DNA from 4 places in the Fictibacillus sp. S7 genome. Region 4 is predicted to be linked to each of the others. Evidence: riboswitches for the same ligand, from Rfam matches in the RefSeq annotation. Region 4 holds a riboswitch; each other region holds the start of a gene.
The links. Region 4 has a riboswitch for S-adenosylmethionine ahead of DMO16_RS10220 (Fur-regulated basic protein FbpA). Riboswitches for the same ligand answer to the same signal wherever they lie in the genome.

Region 1 (3,512 bases), 1.8 Mb from region 4:
TTTCTGAGATTAAAAAAGAGTTTCCGTTAAAACCAGTGCTGGCAGATATGAAGACCTTTGATAATGCAGCCTATGAATTTTCCATAGCCTTTGACGCAGGAGCAGACATGGCAACTGTCATGGGGGCGGCTCCCCTCGTAACGATTGAAACCTGTTTGAAGGTTGCCGACGAAAATGGAAAAGAAGTGATGATTGATCTGCTAAATGTTTCATCTGAGCAAATGCAACGTCTGCTAAGCTATACATCTGCCGTATTTTGCGAACATGTAAGCAAAGATGAACAGGAGTCAGACAACAAAACGATGGAGAAACAGAACAAAGAAAGGCTTCCTGTTGACCGACTGGCCCTTGCAGGGGGAATTGCTCTATCCTCTCTCCCAATGGCTGCCGAAAAAAATCCGGAGATCATTGTTGTCGGGTCCGCCATTACGAAAGCTGCGAATATCCAGGAAGCAGCCAAACAGATGTATACAGCTTGGAAAACGATTCGGACAGGAGAAAATGTATGAACGAACTGAATGTGATTGTAAAAGAGATGCAGGGAGTTATTGAGAAAATTGGAGAAGAAGAGATTGAGCGTTTTGATTCAGAACTCCAAAATACAACGAGAATCTTTGTGGCTGGCGAGGGAAGGTCGGGGTTTATGGCAAAAGCATTTGCCATGCGCCTCATGCACCTGGGCTATAACGTCTTTGTCATTGGTGAGACGGTAACTCCCTCGGTAGCCGAGGGGGATTGTCTTATCGCCATTTCGGGTTCAGGATCCACACAATCCGTAATCCATCAGGCGGAACGGTCAAGGTCGGCAGGCTCCAAAGTAGTATGCATTACAGCAAATGGAGATTCTGCTCTGGCACAAGTGGCTGATACATGTTTTGTCCTTCCGGCAGCTACAAAGAAAAGGGGAGAGAATGAAGCCAAAAGCATACAGCCACTCAGCTCTCTTTTTGATCAGTGTCTTCATGTGTTTTGCGATGCGGTATGTCTGAGGAGCAGCACACAGAAAACGCTCAGCCATGAGGAAGTTCTGTCCAGGCACAGCAACACGGAATAAAATATAAAAAGAAAGCTTGAAACATTCAGATAATTGCGGTACACTAGGAACTACAATTAGATACGGATTAGATTTTCTTATCAAGAGAGGTAGAGGGAATGGCCCGATGAAACCTCAGCAACCTTCAGTGATTTCTGCTGAAAAGGTGCTAAGTCCAGCAAGTTCGATGACGAACTTGGGAGATAAGGAGAACGACAATTTGATGGTATTCAAAAGTCTTCTTCTTAAGAAGGCTTTTTTATTTTTTCTTTTGACTTAGGAGGCTGCCATGTATAAAACAGAAACAAAATTAGCTCAAATTGGAAACCGAAGTGAAGACCGCACGGGAACGGTTAATCCGCCCGTTTATTTTTCTACAGCATACCGCCATACCGGAATTGGAGAATCAAGTGGTTACGATTATATTCGAACAGGCAATCCGACACGTGAAGTGCTTGAAAAAGCGATCGCCGATTTGGAAGGAGCAGACGCCGGGTTTGCCTGTAGCTCGGGGATGGCGGCCATTGCGGCCATCCTCTCCCTCTTTCAATCAGGTGATGAATGGATTGTATCCAGTGATTTGTATGGCGGCACCTACCGCCTGCTCGAAGAAGGATACAAAAAATGGGGTTTGTCCAGTATCTATGTAAACACGGCAGACGTAGCCGAAATTGAACAGGCGATCACTGAAAAAACAAAAGCCATTTTTCTGGAAACGCCGACCAACCCGCTCATGGAGGTATGTGATATTGAAGCTGTTGCACGTCTCGCCAAGAAACATGGGTTGCTCGTTATCGTTGATAATACCTTTTATACCCCTTTGCTGCAAAGGCCGATCGAGCTCGGAGCGGATATTGTAATCCACAGTGCAACGAAATACCTCGGAGGACACAATGATGTGCTCGCAGGTCTGATTGCGGCCAAAGGCGAGGAATTGTGCCAGGAGCTCTCGTACCATCACAATGCCTCAGGTGCCGTGTTAAGCCCGTTTGATGCCTGGCTTTTGATGCGCGGAATGAAAACATTGGCCCTTCGAATGAAAAAACATGAAGAAAACGCTAAGGTGTTGATTCAATTCCTGCAGAATCATGATGGTGTAGATGACGTCCTTTATCCGGGAAGGGGAGGCATGATCTCTTTCCGGCTGAAAAAAGAAGAATGGGTCCCCCGTTTTTTGAAGTCCGTAAATCTGATAACCTTTGCCGAAAGCCTGGGCGGGGTTGAAAGTCTGGTAACGTATCCCGCGACCCAAACACATGCGGACATTCCTGAAGAAATACGTACAGCACGCGGAGTTTGCAACCGGCTTTTGCGTTTATCTGTTGGTATTGAAGACGAAAATGATTTGATTAACGACTTAAAACAAGCGCTGGACATTGTCCAGAAGGAGGCTGTAATTTATGAGTGACCATAACTGTCATACCTTTCAAACCAAATTGCTGCATCATAAACATAAAACCGATCCGGCTACCGGCGCGGTGAGTGTGCCCATGCATCTGTCCTCCACGTTCCATCAAGAGGATATTGATCAATTTGGAAAATATGATTATGCACGGTCTGCCAATCCGACAAGAGAAGCACTCGAACAGCAAATCGCTGAGCTCGAAGGCGGATGCAGAGGCTTTGCCTTTGCATCGGGCATGGCAGCGATCTCTACGTCATTTCTTCTTTTATCCCAAGGAGATCATATGATCATATCAGAGGATGTGTATGGCGGTACGTATCGAATGGTCACACAGGTGCTTTCACGACTGGGGATTACCCACACTTTTGTCGATATGACTGACCTTGATGCCGTAGAACAGGCAATCCAGCCCAATACAAAAGCCTTTTATATTGAAACGCCTTCCAATCCGCTTTTAAAAGTGACCGATATTCGGGCAGTGAGCGAGTTGGCGAAGGAGAAAGGTGCGCTAACCTTTGTTGACAATACCTTTTTAACACCGGCTCTTCAGCAGCCGTTGTCGCTTGGAGCGGATATTGTTCTTCACAGTGCAACCAAATTCCTTGCCGGGCATAGTGATGTGGTGGCAGGTCTGGCCGTGGTGAAAGATGAAGAGCTGGCTGATCGCCTTTACTTTTTGCAGAACTCGTTTGGTGCCGTGCTGGGTGTCCAGGATTGCTGGCTATTAATGAGGGGACTGAAAACATTATACGTACGCCTCCGTCATTCTGTAGAAGCGGCTGGGAAACTCGCAGACTATTTAAACGGACACCCGCTGATTAAAAAGGTACATTACCCTGGCTTAAAGGAGCATTCAGGATACTTTGTACATCGGAGCCAGGCGGAGGGGCCAGGTGCTGTCTTCTCATTTGAACTGGAAAGCGAACAGCTGGTCCGGCCGTTTACTTCCCATCTTCAGATTCCTGTTTTGGCGGTGAGCCTCGGAGCGGTGGAATCTATTTTATCCTATCCGGCAAAAATGTCACATGCCGCTATGCCGGAAGCCGAAAGAAAGAAGAGAGGAATCTCGAACAC
Region 2 (3,512 bases), 2.3 Mb from region 4:
TTTTTCTTCATTAGCGGTACAGCCTGTTCAAGAATTTCGGCATGCGGAACGTTGGATGCCCCTACAACAATTTTTTTATCAGCAAGCTTTTTGTCTCCTCCGCTGTTTGCACCGCACGCAGCAAGGGCTGTTGTCATGGCCAACAAAAGAATGAGTGTAATCAATTTTTTCATGGTTTTCCTCCTGATTGTCTATTTTTATCGTTTATCCAGGCGTCGGGTAATAGTATCCCCGATAAATTGGATAAGGAAGACGATAATCAAAATAATAACTGTGGCAACAAACGTAACATCATTTTGTGTACGCTGGAAACCGTCTAGAAAAGCCCGGTCACCTAAACCCCCTGCGCCAACCACACCAGCCATTGCGGTATAGCCCACAAGCGCGATGGAGGTTACAGTGATCCCTGAAATCAAAGCGGGCAAGCTTTCAGGAATAAGCACTTTAAATATGATTTGGGTATTGCTCGATCCCATGGATTTCGCAGCTTCAATGACTCCTCTATCCACTTCTCGGAGAGCGATCTCAACCATTCGTGCATAAAATGGCGCTGCCCCGATTATAAGTGCCGGGAGCGCAGCATTGGCACCAAGCATGGAGCCAACCAAGAAGAGTGTAAATGGTATCAACAAAATGATTAAGATGATAAAGGGTATCGAACGAAAAATATTAACGATTGCCGCTGTAATTACATTAAAAAGCTTGTTCTCCCACAAGTTTCCTTTCCCCGTAAGAAATAAAGCCAATCCTAAAAACAAGCCAATAACGAAGGTGGCAATAACAGCTACTGCAGTCATGTACAGCGTCTGACCTGTAGATGTTAACATCACATCCCATTCTACATTCGGGAACAGATTACTCATATGAAACCACCTCCACTTCGACTTGCTGTTGGTTCATGTAATTGATTGCATCAGAAACTTCTGAATCAACCCCTTCGAGCTGTATAAAGAGTGATCCATATGCACCGTTTTGTGTTTGTGAAACCTTGCCCTGAAGAATGTTAACCTGAACGTTGAATTTTCGGATAACCTCTGTGATAATAGGCTGCTCAGCGCGTCCTCCGACAAATGTCAGCTGTACAATCTTGTTTTGCGGCTTTTCTGAAGCCAGCTGTTTAATCACATCCGTTGTTTCTTCCGGTTCTGTGATCTGCTTCACAAAATCTTTCGTAATTTCCTCGGAAGGATGACGGAAGACGTCCAGGACTGGTCCCTGCTCTACCACTCTTCCGTTTTCCATGACAGCCACCCGATGGCAGATCTTCCGTATGACATGCATTTCATGAGTAATCAGGACAATCGTCAATCCGAGTTTTTCGTTAATCTCAACCAACAGATTCAGGATGCTGTCGGTGGTTTTCGGATCAAGCGCCGATGTCGCTTCATCACAAAGAAGCACTTTTGGGTTATTGGCCAATGCCCGGGCAATACCGACCCTCTGTTTTTGTCCTCCGCTCAGCTGGGACGGATAAGATTCTCCCCGGCCTTCGAGGCCAACCAGTTTAATCAGTTCATCCACCCTTCTTAACCGTTCAGCTCTTGCCACCCCGGCAATTTCAAGAGGGAAAGCAATGTTCTCCCTTACGGTACGGGACCAAAGCAAATTAAAATGCTGGAAAATCATGCTGATTTCCTGACGAGCTTTCCGAAGCTCGCTCTTGCTCAGCTTGGACAAATCCTGTCCGGCTACCGTTACACTTCCGCTCGTCGGCCGTTCCAGCATGTTCAGCATACGGATCAACGTACTTTTTCCGGCACCGCTATATCCTATTATTCCGAAAATTTCACCTTGATCTATTGTAAGATTGACCTGGTCAACCGCATTGACCGGTCCGTCTTTCGTCTTAAAGATCTTGCGCACTGCATCTAAAGTTATCAAAAGACTGGATTCCTCACTTTCATAAAAAATGCCCTTCTGCGAATATGAGCAGAAGGGCATTGAATTTATATGCGCCATCTCTCATCTCCCAAAGCATGCGCTTTGCAGGAATTGGCACCATTTTAAACAGGATTGCTGTTTAACGGTTGCCGGGTTTCATCGGGCCAGTCCCTCCACCTCTCGCGATAAGAACGAAATGTTTAAGTTTTCAGCTTGCAGTATGGATTTTATCATCACGTACATTTACTGTCAAACCATTTCTTTTGTCCCTGTTCGTTGACTGCGGGCCAAGTACAGTAATGATTCGAGTTTTAACTGTTCTCTGTATGTCCCTGTAAAAGACAGCTTTCCTTGTTTGATCAGTTTGCTCAAATGACTTTCACCATTGCAAACAAGCCGTAATTCCTCATCATTGCCTGAAAGCAGTATTTTTCTTTGCTTCTCCGTGATGGTGTTGATAAAGGTGATACAGATGGTTTTCCCTTCCAGTGATACACTCGCCCTCTCATTCCCCACAAGCGGACGGAGAAAATCTGTTTTTTGAATATGATCCACCCATTGATCCCAATTCATCAAAATTCCCCCTCGTTATATCCCTTCTAAAAGGGTTCGAGGAGGCTGGACCCTCTTCCTGTAAGGATCCTTCGACAGTTAAAGGGTCCTTCTGTCGATTTTTAGCTTGCTTTCTTTTGATGACGATGACCTGGATGTTCCTTTTTGGGCGTGGCTTGGCCTCTGCCCCACTTTTTCTCATGGTTAAACCGTTGTTTTTGCGGCCCCGGTTTGTCTTTGTTCATCTTTTTCTTATGGACGGGTACGGTTTTCACCTTCATCTTGTTTTGATCCTTCGGTGAATTTCGGAAAGAAGGCTGCGGCGTTGGCTGGCCTTTTCCCGGTGGTTTCTTCCATTTTTTATCCGGATGTTTATGTACAGAGCCGAATGAATGAAACTCGGCCTGATTATTTTGACTCATCACTTTCCTATTCTCCTGCTGGGCAGGTTCAGCAGATTTAACTGTCATTTTTTTATTGCTTTGCATCGAATCCGCTTTTTTATTCGTTTCTTTATATGAGGTTTTTCTTACTGGTTCAGTCTTGGCGGATGGTTGTTTAACCGCCTTTTTTGGATGGGTCTTTTCAGGCTGGATATTTCTCTCGTTCCGCTTGATTTTTTCGGGTACTTCCATGTCTTCCTTATTCTTTTTATGCTGCTGGTCGTTTTTCTTCTCCATCTTTTTTTTCAGCTCGGAAAATGACATCTTTTTGACGTCTTTTAAAGAAAGCGGATCATGGTTTTGCTTTGCATAAAGATACATCAAATATTTCCCTGGCGATACTCCATTTTTCTTTGCTGCATTACGCTTTTTTATATCAAGGCTCTTGATGTCGATGGCTGCTTTCTCATTATAGACAGCAGCATTGCGTTTAATGGCTGTTACAGCATCTTGGAGGGATGAAGACATCTTTTTATCACTTTGATCCACAATAGTAGACGCAATCAGCACGTCCGGATTCTTGGAAAGATAACCTTGTTGGTCATAAGCATTCAACAGTGAAGAAGCAAATTGAAACAGGCTGACATCCTTCGCATACTGAAGGGAGTGGATCAGGTTTTCTCCTTCCGGGTTGAA
Region 3 (3,512 bases), 1.7 Mb from region 4:
CCCGACTAGGGGTTTTTTTAGCTGACCATTATTCAGGTTACAGTTCAAATAAAGACCGGTTTTTTTTTTTAACTCTTATTTAACATGGTTTGCTGTTGTTCCTCTCCAAGCGTCTTTCTTTCTCGTATAAAGTTCATGGCAGCCAAAAACAGACCTGACACAATCAGTAATAAAACGAGACCTGTTAACCCATTTTTTTGCAGCGATCCCATTTCTTCAAAGAGGAAGATCGTTGAAAAGATTGAAAATAGAATGGAAAAGAAACCTAGACTACGGAAGGAAAACCTCCACTCCAACACTCCATCATTATCGATTAAACTTACTATCATAAGTGTAAGGATGTTAAAAATCATACCGATCCAAACAGGATGGACATTCTTATAGAATTCATTAACTTCCCATCCACCCAGATGGTACCAAATTAGCCCTGAAGCAGATCCGGCAAATAAAGAAACCACTGCTGCTTTCCTTGTAGCAATTGGCCAGAAAAGTGCAGCTACCACTGGGGCAAAAGTAGCGGAATTACGGGTTACCCATGCAAAAACATTCCACCACGCAGACTGTTCCGAACGAAGCAACGCAAAAATAACCATTAATACAGATAACAAAACTAAGGATTTTTTTGTATAACCCACAAGCTGCAGTTCTGTTGCCTTCGGGTTAAAAGCTTTACCGGCATCCCTTCCAAGACTTGTAGCTCCTGAAAACTGGCATGGTGCTCCCCAACTCAGAGCAGCAGCCCAGAACCCAAGGAAGAATAAAGCCACAAGAGGGGCAGGAAGCGTCTGCATTAAATAAAGGGGCACCGCAACTAATCCACGTGTTTCATTTGGTACAACTGACGCAGCCGCAAGACCAAATAACACCGCACCTACAATGAGGGGGACACCTAATACAGAAGCATAAATTAATCCGCGGCGTCCCTGTTCAGGCGTTTTACAGGAAAGAGCCATTTGAAAAGCTGCTTGTGCAAGGATGACATTAAACAAAAATGTCCCAAACCATGCAATGATAGTCTGAATACCAGCTCCATCCCACGAAGCAAATTGGGGTTTCTCCGCAAACAGGGTATGAATCCCCTCGATACCCGGATTGATAAAGAATGCGTATGTTCCTATTGCAAGCATAATGAAAAAAACAATTACATTGCTGAGCTGTGTAAATCCTATTGACCACATTCCTCCAAAGTGCAAATAGACCAACAACAGTAACGCAGTCAACGCAACCGACGCGATAAGGGAGATTCCTGTAAAAACAGATAATGCAGAGGCAAAAGCAAGCGCTGTAGCCACAGACCACATTGGAAATGTAAAAGCTGTAATTACCCCAGCGATCCCCCGAACTTTTTCGCCGTAACGGTCTCCTAACAAACCCGATATGGTTATAAGTGCTCTTTTTCTGAAAGGCGCAATTAATACTAATGCAATAATTAATATGTGGATGGTCTCCGCCACACCATACCAGATAGCTGATATTCCAGTAAGATAACTAAGCTCTAAAATAGATATATAAGAGGAACCAGAGAAAAGGCCCGTAATACATACCGTAACAAATAATGTATTAAACCCTCTCCCGCCGACAAAGAAGCCACTTCCATTTGTTGCTCTTTTTCTGGCAATCTGACTTACAAAAATAAGAAAAAATGTATAAGCCAGTGCAAAACCTATAAACCAATAACCAACATCAGTCATAATCTGCCTCCTTGTAAATACTTAGAGTATCCTAATAACTATATAGAACAGCAAAAAAACCTCTTCCTTGAGGAAGAGGTCAAATTTCTCTTCCTCATCTTCCAGACACTAATGTCTGTTGGAATTAGCACCTTACTATTCACAAGAAAAACGTTTTTCTTGAAAATAACAGGTTGCTGCAGGATCTTAGGACCAATTTCCTCCCCCGACTCACGATAAGGATGTTCTCCGTATAAAGTTAGGTATAACCTTACAAGAAACTTTTTTTGAAGTCAATAATTTTTTATTCTTTCAGTTGGTATCTTCGGGGGCTTTCCCCTGCTGACAATGAACAACTCTATCAACCTGGCACCTACTGTCAAAGCATGACCTGTCTCACACAATCTGAGCTTGCGCTGTGGTTGGACATCCCCTAAGCTTGTAGTTGGCCCAGTACCAGCGTTCGTGTAACAAGGGGCAAAGTAGATAACAATTAAGTATCTTTACTTTGCCTCGTTCACTATATATTGTCCTAGTTACCTTCTGTAACTTCCGTACAGAGTCATACGAGAGATACCAGCCTTTTCAGCAGCATCCGTACGACTCATCCCTTGATCCATAAGATATAAGGCATAATTACCCTTTTCCTCATCAGTTTTCGGTCATCCAGGATGTTTCCCTCGGCTGCTAATAGCAGCTGGGTCTTCAATACAAGGGGTTTGTGTAGCAATGGAACCAAATCACGCAATAAACATTAGTGGACATTATCTTTGAGAAAAAAGCGCCCTATATCATCAAAGAAAAAGCATTACCTCGAATAGAAGTAATGCACTAAATGATTCTTTAATATACATTGTCACTTGTTTTAAAATGATTTTCTTTTTTTGCTGTGGCAGGTGACAACTTAAATTATTAAATCTACCAAATCGGTTGCTCTTCAGCAATTTCTTGAAGGTAGTTCCTTTTAAACTCTTTCATAACAGATAATAATTTGCTCATTTTTAATGAAATTCCACATCTATTTTCTTGGTATTATTTGAGCTATTTTTGGCATTGTTATTTCAAGAACACCATTTTTGTAAGTAGCTTTACACCTTGGTTAGACACTGAAGCAGGAAGCGTTATAGCTCTGTGAAAGCTGCTGCTATATCTCTCTTTCCTATGCATATTCTCTTGCTCAACTTCATGTGTTTTATTCATTGATCCACTTATGCTTAATATATTCTTCTCAATATTTATATTTATATCTACTTTTTTCTCCAATCCAGGAATATCACAAGTTGCCACTACCTCACTATCTGTTTCATGTATATCTACTCGTATGTTTCCAAAGTGCCCGCCTTCAGCTCCTAAATCATCAAAAGGGGATTCAGCAAAAATTCGCTCAAAATCTCTTCTCATATTAGATAATTGTCTAAATGGTTCATAAGGTATTAATGACATCTCTTTCAAACTCCTAAATTATTTTAAACAACAATATTTTTTGTTACTAGCCAAAATATTATTCGTATAATTTTTCTCTTTAAATAAAAAAATCGATTCCTGAGCACATAGAAATCGATTTTTTCAAACTATCCTTTTTATGTAGTAAACCAAAGCAAAGATTATAGCTATCTAGATATTTTTATGAAATATTATTATCTTCTTTTTTCACGAACTTATTATAACAACCATGCTTTACTACTTATCAAACCTCAAGTGGCGCATTCTTTTCAATTTCTATCATATCTGAAACATTACAACAATCGTATTTGGCCCAGTACCAGCGTTCGTGTAACCATAAAGCTGTTTATCCAGATGCAAAACCATTAAAATACGGACCAGAGATGAAGCGTTAGTGGA
Region 4 (3,512 bases):
TGGAAAAAATGAAAAATAAATTGGAAGAATCGAGAAACGAGCTGAATAAGGTAGCTGCCAGCGCAAATCAGGAAGAGCTGAAACAAAAATCTTATCCGCATCCTGTTTTCGGACCGATGCCGTTGGAGCAATGGATTCCATTTGTCGGATATCACGAAAAAAGGCACTTGGAGCAAATAAAGGAAATCAGGGACAAGGTGGTGGCCAGAACATAAAAGAACCTAATATAAAACTAAGTTGACTTATCGGGATACCTACCTTAAAATGATACACAACAAAAACACAATATGAAAAGCTGATCAGAAAACTGAAGGCACTTCTTTGCGATGCAGGGCAGTGTCTCTTTTACTGTGCTCTGCGGAGTTGCAAAAAAAGGATTTCAGCAACTAGCTCCAGGCTTTTCTCAACTTTGGAGGAGTTTTCGATATGTCATTTAGCTTTGTAAGCCATCTTGTATGTCCAAAATGCTCTAAAACCTATGATCACAATAAGCTTCACCAGCTTTGTACCTGTGGATCGCCGCTTCTTGTGGATTATGACCTGGAGAGATTGAAAGAGGAAGACGTCATTATTGATCAAGCACGCAATGATCTTTGGCGTTATCACAAGCTGTTGCCGGTTACGAGTGAGGAACATGTTGTTTCTCTCGGTGAAGGAATGACTCCTTTATTGCCGATGCCCGAACTGGGCGCAGAATTGGGAATCGAATCGTTATTTATGAAAGACGAAGGTCTCATACCTACGGGTTCATTCAAAGCAAGAGGAGCAGCGGTAGGTGTTTCAAAAGCAAAAGAACTGGGAGTGGCCCAGCTCGCTATGCCCACCAATGGGAATGCGGGAGCCGCATGGTCGCTTTATTGCGCGAGAGCAGGAATTAAACCAACGATTGTAATGCCTGTCGATGCACCTGTCATCACCCGGAAAGAAACGGCAATTTCCGGAGCTGAGCTTTACCTTGTGAACGGCCTGATCAGTGATGCGGGAAAAATGGTTGCCAATCTGGTAAAAGAAGAGGGACTCTACGATGCTTCGACATTAAAGGAACCATACCGGATCGAGGGCAAGAAAACGATGGGGTATGAAATTCTTGAGCAGTCCGGAAGCAAAACGCCAGACGTCATCCTGTATCCTACCGGCGGTGGTGTTGGTCTTATTGGTATTTACAAAGCATTAAAGGAATTTAAGGAACTTGGTCTTTTTAAAGGAAACCAGTTCCCGCGCCTTGTAGCCGTTCAGGCAGAGGGATGTGCTCCCATTGTGAAAGCTTGGGAGGAGCATAAAAATGAATCTGAATTCTGGGAGGACTCCAAAACAGCAGCGTTCGGAATTAATGTACCGAAAGCCATTGGAGACTTCTTAGTTCTTGAAGCCATTTATGAAACTGAAGGATGTGCGGTAGCCGTTTCAGAAGAAGAAATTCAACAAGCGTTGGGCCATGCGGCTGAACTGGAAGGAACTTTCATTTGCCCGGAAGGAGCAGCTACATTTGCTGCAGCCAAAAAATTAAGAGACAAAGGATGGATTCAGCCAGGGGAGCGCGTACTTTGCCTGAATACCGGCCAGGGGATCAAATACCCGGATACTGTGGAAGTTGATCCGCTTGTACTCCAGCCGGGCGAGGATCTTCAAAGAAACAAAGAGAACGTTAAATAATAAAAAATAAAATAAAATAACGGTTTAATGTTCTTATGAAGAGAGGGGGAGGGAATGGCCCGGTGAAGCCTCGGCAGCGGACTCGTTTAGAGTACTGTGCCAATTCCACAAGCGTATTGCTTGAAAGATAAGAAGAGCCTCATACTTTGATATCCGCCTCTTCTTGCTTACTATTATGCAGGAAGAGGCTTTTCCATTTTGAACACCTGCTGATTGGTCAACCAAAGGCGCCATGTCAACATATGACATGCGTTTATTTTTTGTCCAAAAGGAGGAAAAACCATGGGAAATCAATTTCGTAAAGCAGTAGAAAGCAAAAGAAACCAGCTGATGACAAGCCTCATCGAAATGGGTGTGTACAAGAAAGAAGAACGGCATTTGTTTCAGTTGACCTTGACCGACCTGGAAGAAGAATACGGCAAAGCCGTCACCGATAAAAAAATACGGCAAGAAAAGGATGAATTAACCTATTGAAGATACGTGCTTTCTTCAATCCCCGTTTTTTGTTTGCAAGGCGTATTTATGTATTCATTTGATAGTGGACATACCAATGGGCGTTGTGGTGTACTAAGGTGAGCAGAAATATTGGAGGAAATGATAATGAACGAACATTTGGCCAATGAAATTCTATCTGATTTGCGAAATGGAAATCTCAGTGAATATATTGTGATAAAAGAGGAATTTCCTTTATTTCGTGATGTTCTTGTAAAGCAGGAGGACAAAAAGGCATTTAGAGGAATTATTGTTCCGGGCGGCGGGGGAGACATTAAATATTTTTACCAGCCAGGCTGGACAGCATAAAAAAATCGGCTCCTTTTTAAAGGAACCGATTTTTTTATTTTACGATGATGACAGGGCAGTCTGCCAATTGGGCAACACTGTGACTGACACTTCCGAGAAGTGCTTGTTTTATTAAGCCTTTTCCTGTGCTTCCGATGACGATTGCATCATAGCCATGCTCGTTTGCATAAGAAGCAATCACATGGCCGGGATCTCCCTGGAATGTGTGAGTTTCATAATGGATTCCCGATTCGGAAAGAAACTTCACTGCCGGAAGCAATAATTCCTTATCTTCTTCCTCAATCAGTTCATCAAGGTTTATGGTCATTACCGGCTCTTGCATGGGAAGGTTTTTATTCACATGAACGATGGTCACCCGTCCGGATTCGAATTTTTTTGCCAGTTCTGTTCCGTGCATCAGTGCACGGGCGGAAGAAGGTGAGCCATCAAAAGCGATTAGAATTTTATTGTACATAAGTATGACCTTCCTTTTTTATTAGTGAGATGCTGTATCAACGTGTGCTAAGTGTTTACGTCCAAATGCAACGACAAGCATGGCAAACAGGACAAAGATTGCTCCGGTTACAAAAGGAACATGAGGCGAATACGTTTCTGCCAATTTGTTTGCCAGCCATGGGCCGATGGCTCCTCCAATAAATCGGACAAAGCTGTACGCTGCTGAAGCGGTTGCCCGTTCAACAGGTGCTACCTGCATCACAGCTGTTGTAATTAATGTGTTATTTGTACCGAGGAACAAGCCGGCCACAATAACAGCAATGATTACCACAATGGCATGATCTGTCCAAATCCCCATGGAAAGCAGGGTCAAAGCAAACAATACAAGCATGGCACACATGGATTTAACAGTACCAAATCTAGCTTGAATCTTCGGTGCTACAAATACAGAAGTAATCGCAAGGCAAAGTCCCCATCCAAGGAAAACGTAACCTAAGCCGTGTTCATCCAAATTCATAACAAATGGAGAATAAGCCATCAAAGTGAAGAATCCGATATTATAGAGAAAAGCCGTAAGTCCTAGTCTGAACAACCCTGGATATTTTAAGGCTTTAATCGGATCA

Region 1: it holds a riboswitch for S-adenosylmethionine, as region 4 does, so the genes downstream of both, DMO16_RS00960 (methionine biosynthesis PLP-dependent protein) here and DMO16_RS10220 (Fur-regulated basic protein FbpA) in region 4, are expected to answer to the same signal.
Region 2: it holds a riboswitch for S-adenosylmethionine, as region 4 does, so the genes downstream of both, DMO16_RS21805 (methionine ABC transporter ATP-binding protein) here and DMO16_RS10220 (Fur-regulated basic protein FbpA) in region 4, are expected to answer to the same signal.
Region 3: it holds a riboswitch for S-adenosylmethionine, as region 4 does, so the genes downstream of both, DMO16_RS19060 (sodium:solute symporter family protein) here and DMO16_RS10220 (Fur-regulated basic protein FbpA) in region 4, are expected to answer to the same signal.

The regions. Positions count from the first base shown of each region.
Region 1 covers NZ_QJKL01000001.1:194,713-198,224, forward strand. Annotated here, with positions in the region: gene hxlA (3-hexulose-6-phosphate synthase) at 1-509, shown strand, start outside; gene hxlB (6-phospho-3-hexuloisomerase) at 506-1,054, shown strand; SAM riboswitch class I at 1,129-1,243, shown strand; gene DMO16_RS00960 (methionine biosynthesis PLP-dependent protein) at 1,323-2,441, shown strand; gene metC (cystathionine beta-lyase) at 2,434-3,512, shown strand, end outside.
Region 2 covers NZ_QJKL01000001.1:4,293,019-4,296,530, reverse strand. Annotated here, with positions in the region: gene DMO16_RS21815 (MetQ/NlpA family ABC transporter substrate-binding protein) at 1-173, opposite strand, end outside; gene DMO16_RS21810 (methionine ABC transporter permease) at 198-863, opposite strand; gene DMO16_RS21805 (methionine ABC transporter ATP-binding protein) at 856-1,881, opposite strand; SAM riboswitch class I at 1,960-2,073, opposite strand; gene DMO16_RS21800 (hypothetical protein) at 2,131-2,454, opposite strand; gene DMO16_RS21795 (anti-sigma factor domain-containing protein) at 2,556-3,512, opposite strand, start outside.
Region 3 covers NZ_QJKL01000001.1:3,706,383-3,709,894, reverse strand. Annotated here, with positions in the region: gene DMO16_RS19060 (sodium:solute symporter family protein) at 69-1,691, opposite strand; SAM riboswitch class I at 1,783-1,913, opposite strand; partial or broken gene DMO16_RS19055 (helix-turn-helix domain-containing protein) at 2,207-2,365, opposite strand; partial or broken gene DMO16_RS19045 (Hsp20/alpha crystallin family protein) at 2,672-3,113, opposite strand.
Region 4 covers NZ_QJKL01000001.1:1,993,727-1,997,238, reverse strand. Annotated here, with positions in the region: gene DMO16_RS10230 (DinB family protein) at 1-215, shown strand, start outside; gene DMO16_RS10225 (threonine synthase) at 427-1,653, shown strand; SAM riboswitch class I at 1,684-1,787, shown strand; gene DMO16_RS10220 (Fur-regulated basic protein FbpA) at 1,936-2,127, shown strand; gene DMO16_RS10215 (hypothetical protein) at 2,254-2,454, shown strand; gene DMO16_RS10210 (universal stress protein) at 2,489-2,908, opposite strand; gene DMO16_RS10205 (MFS transporter) at 2,930-3,512, opposite strand, start outside.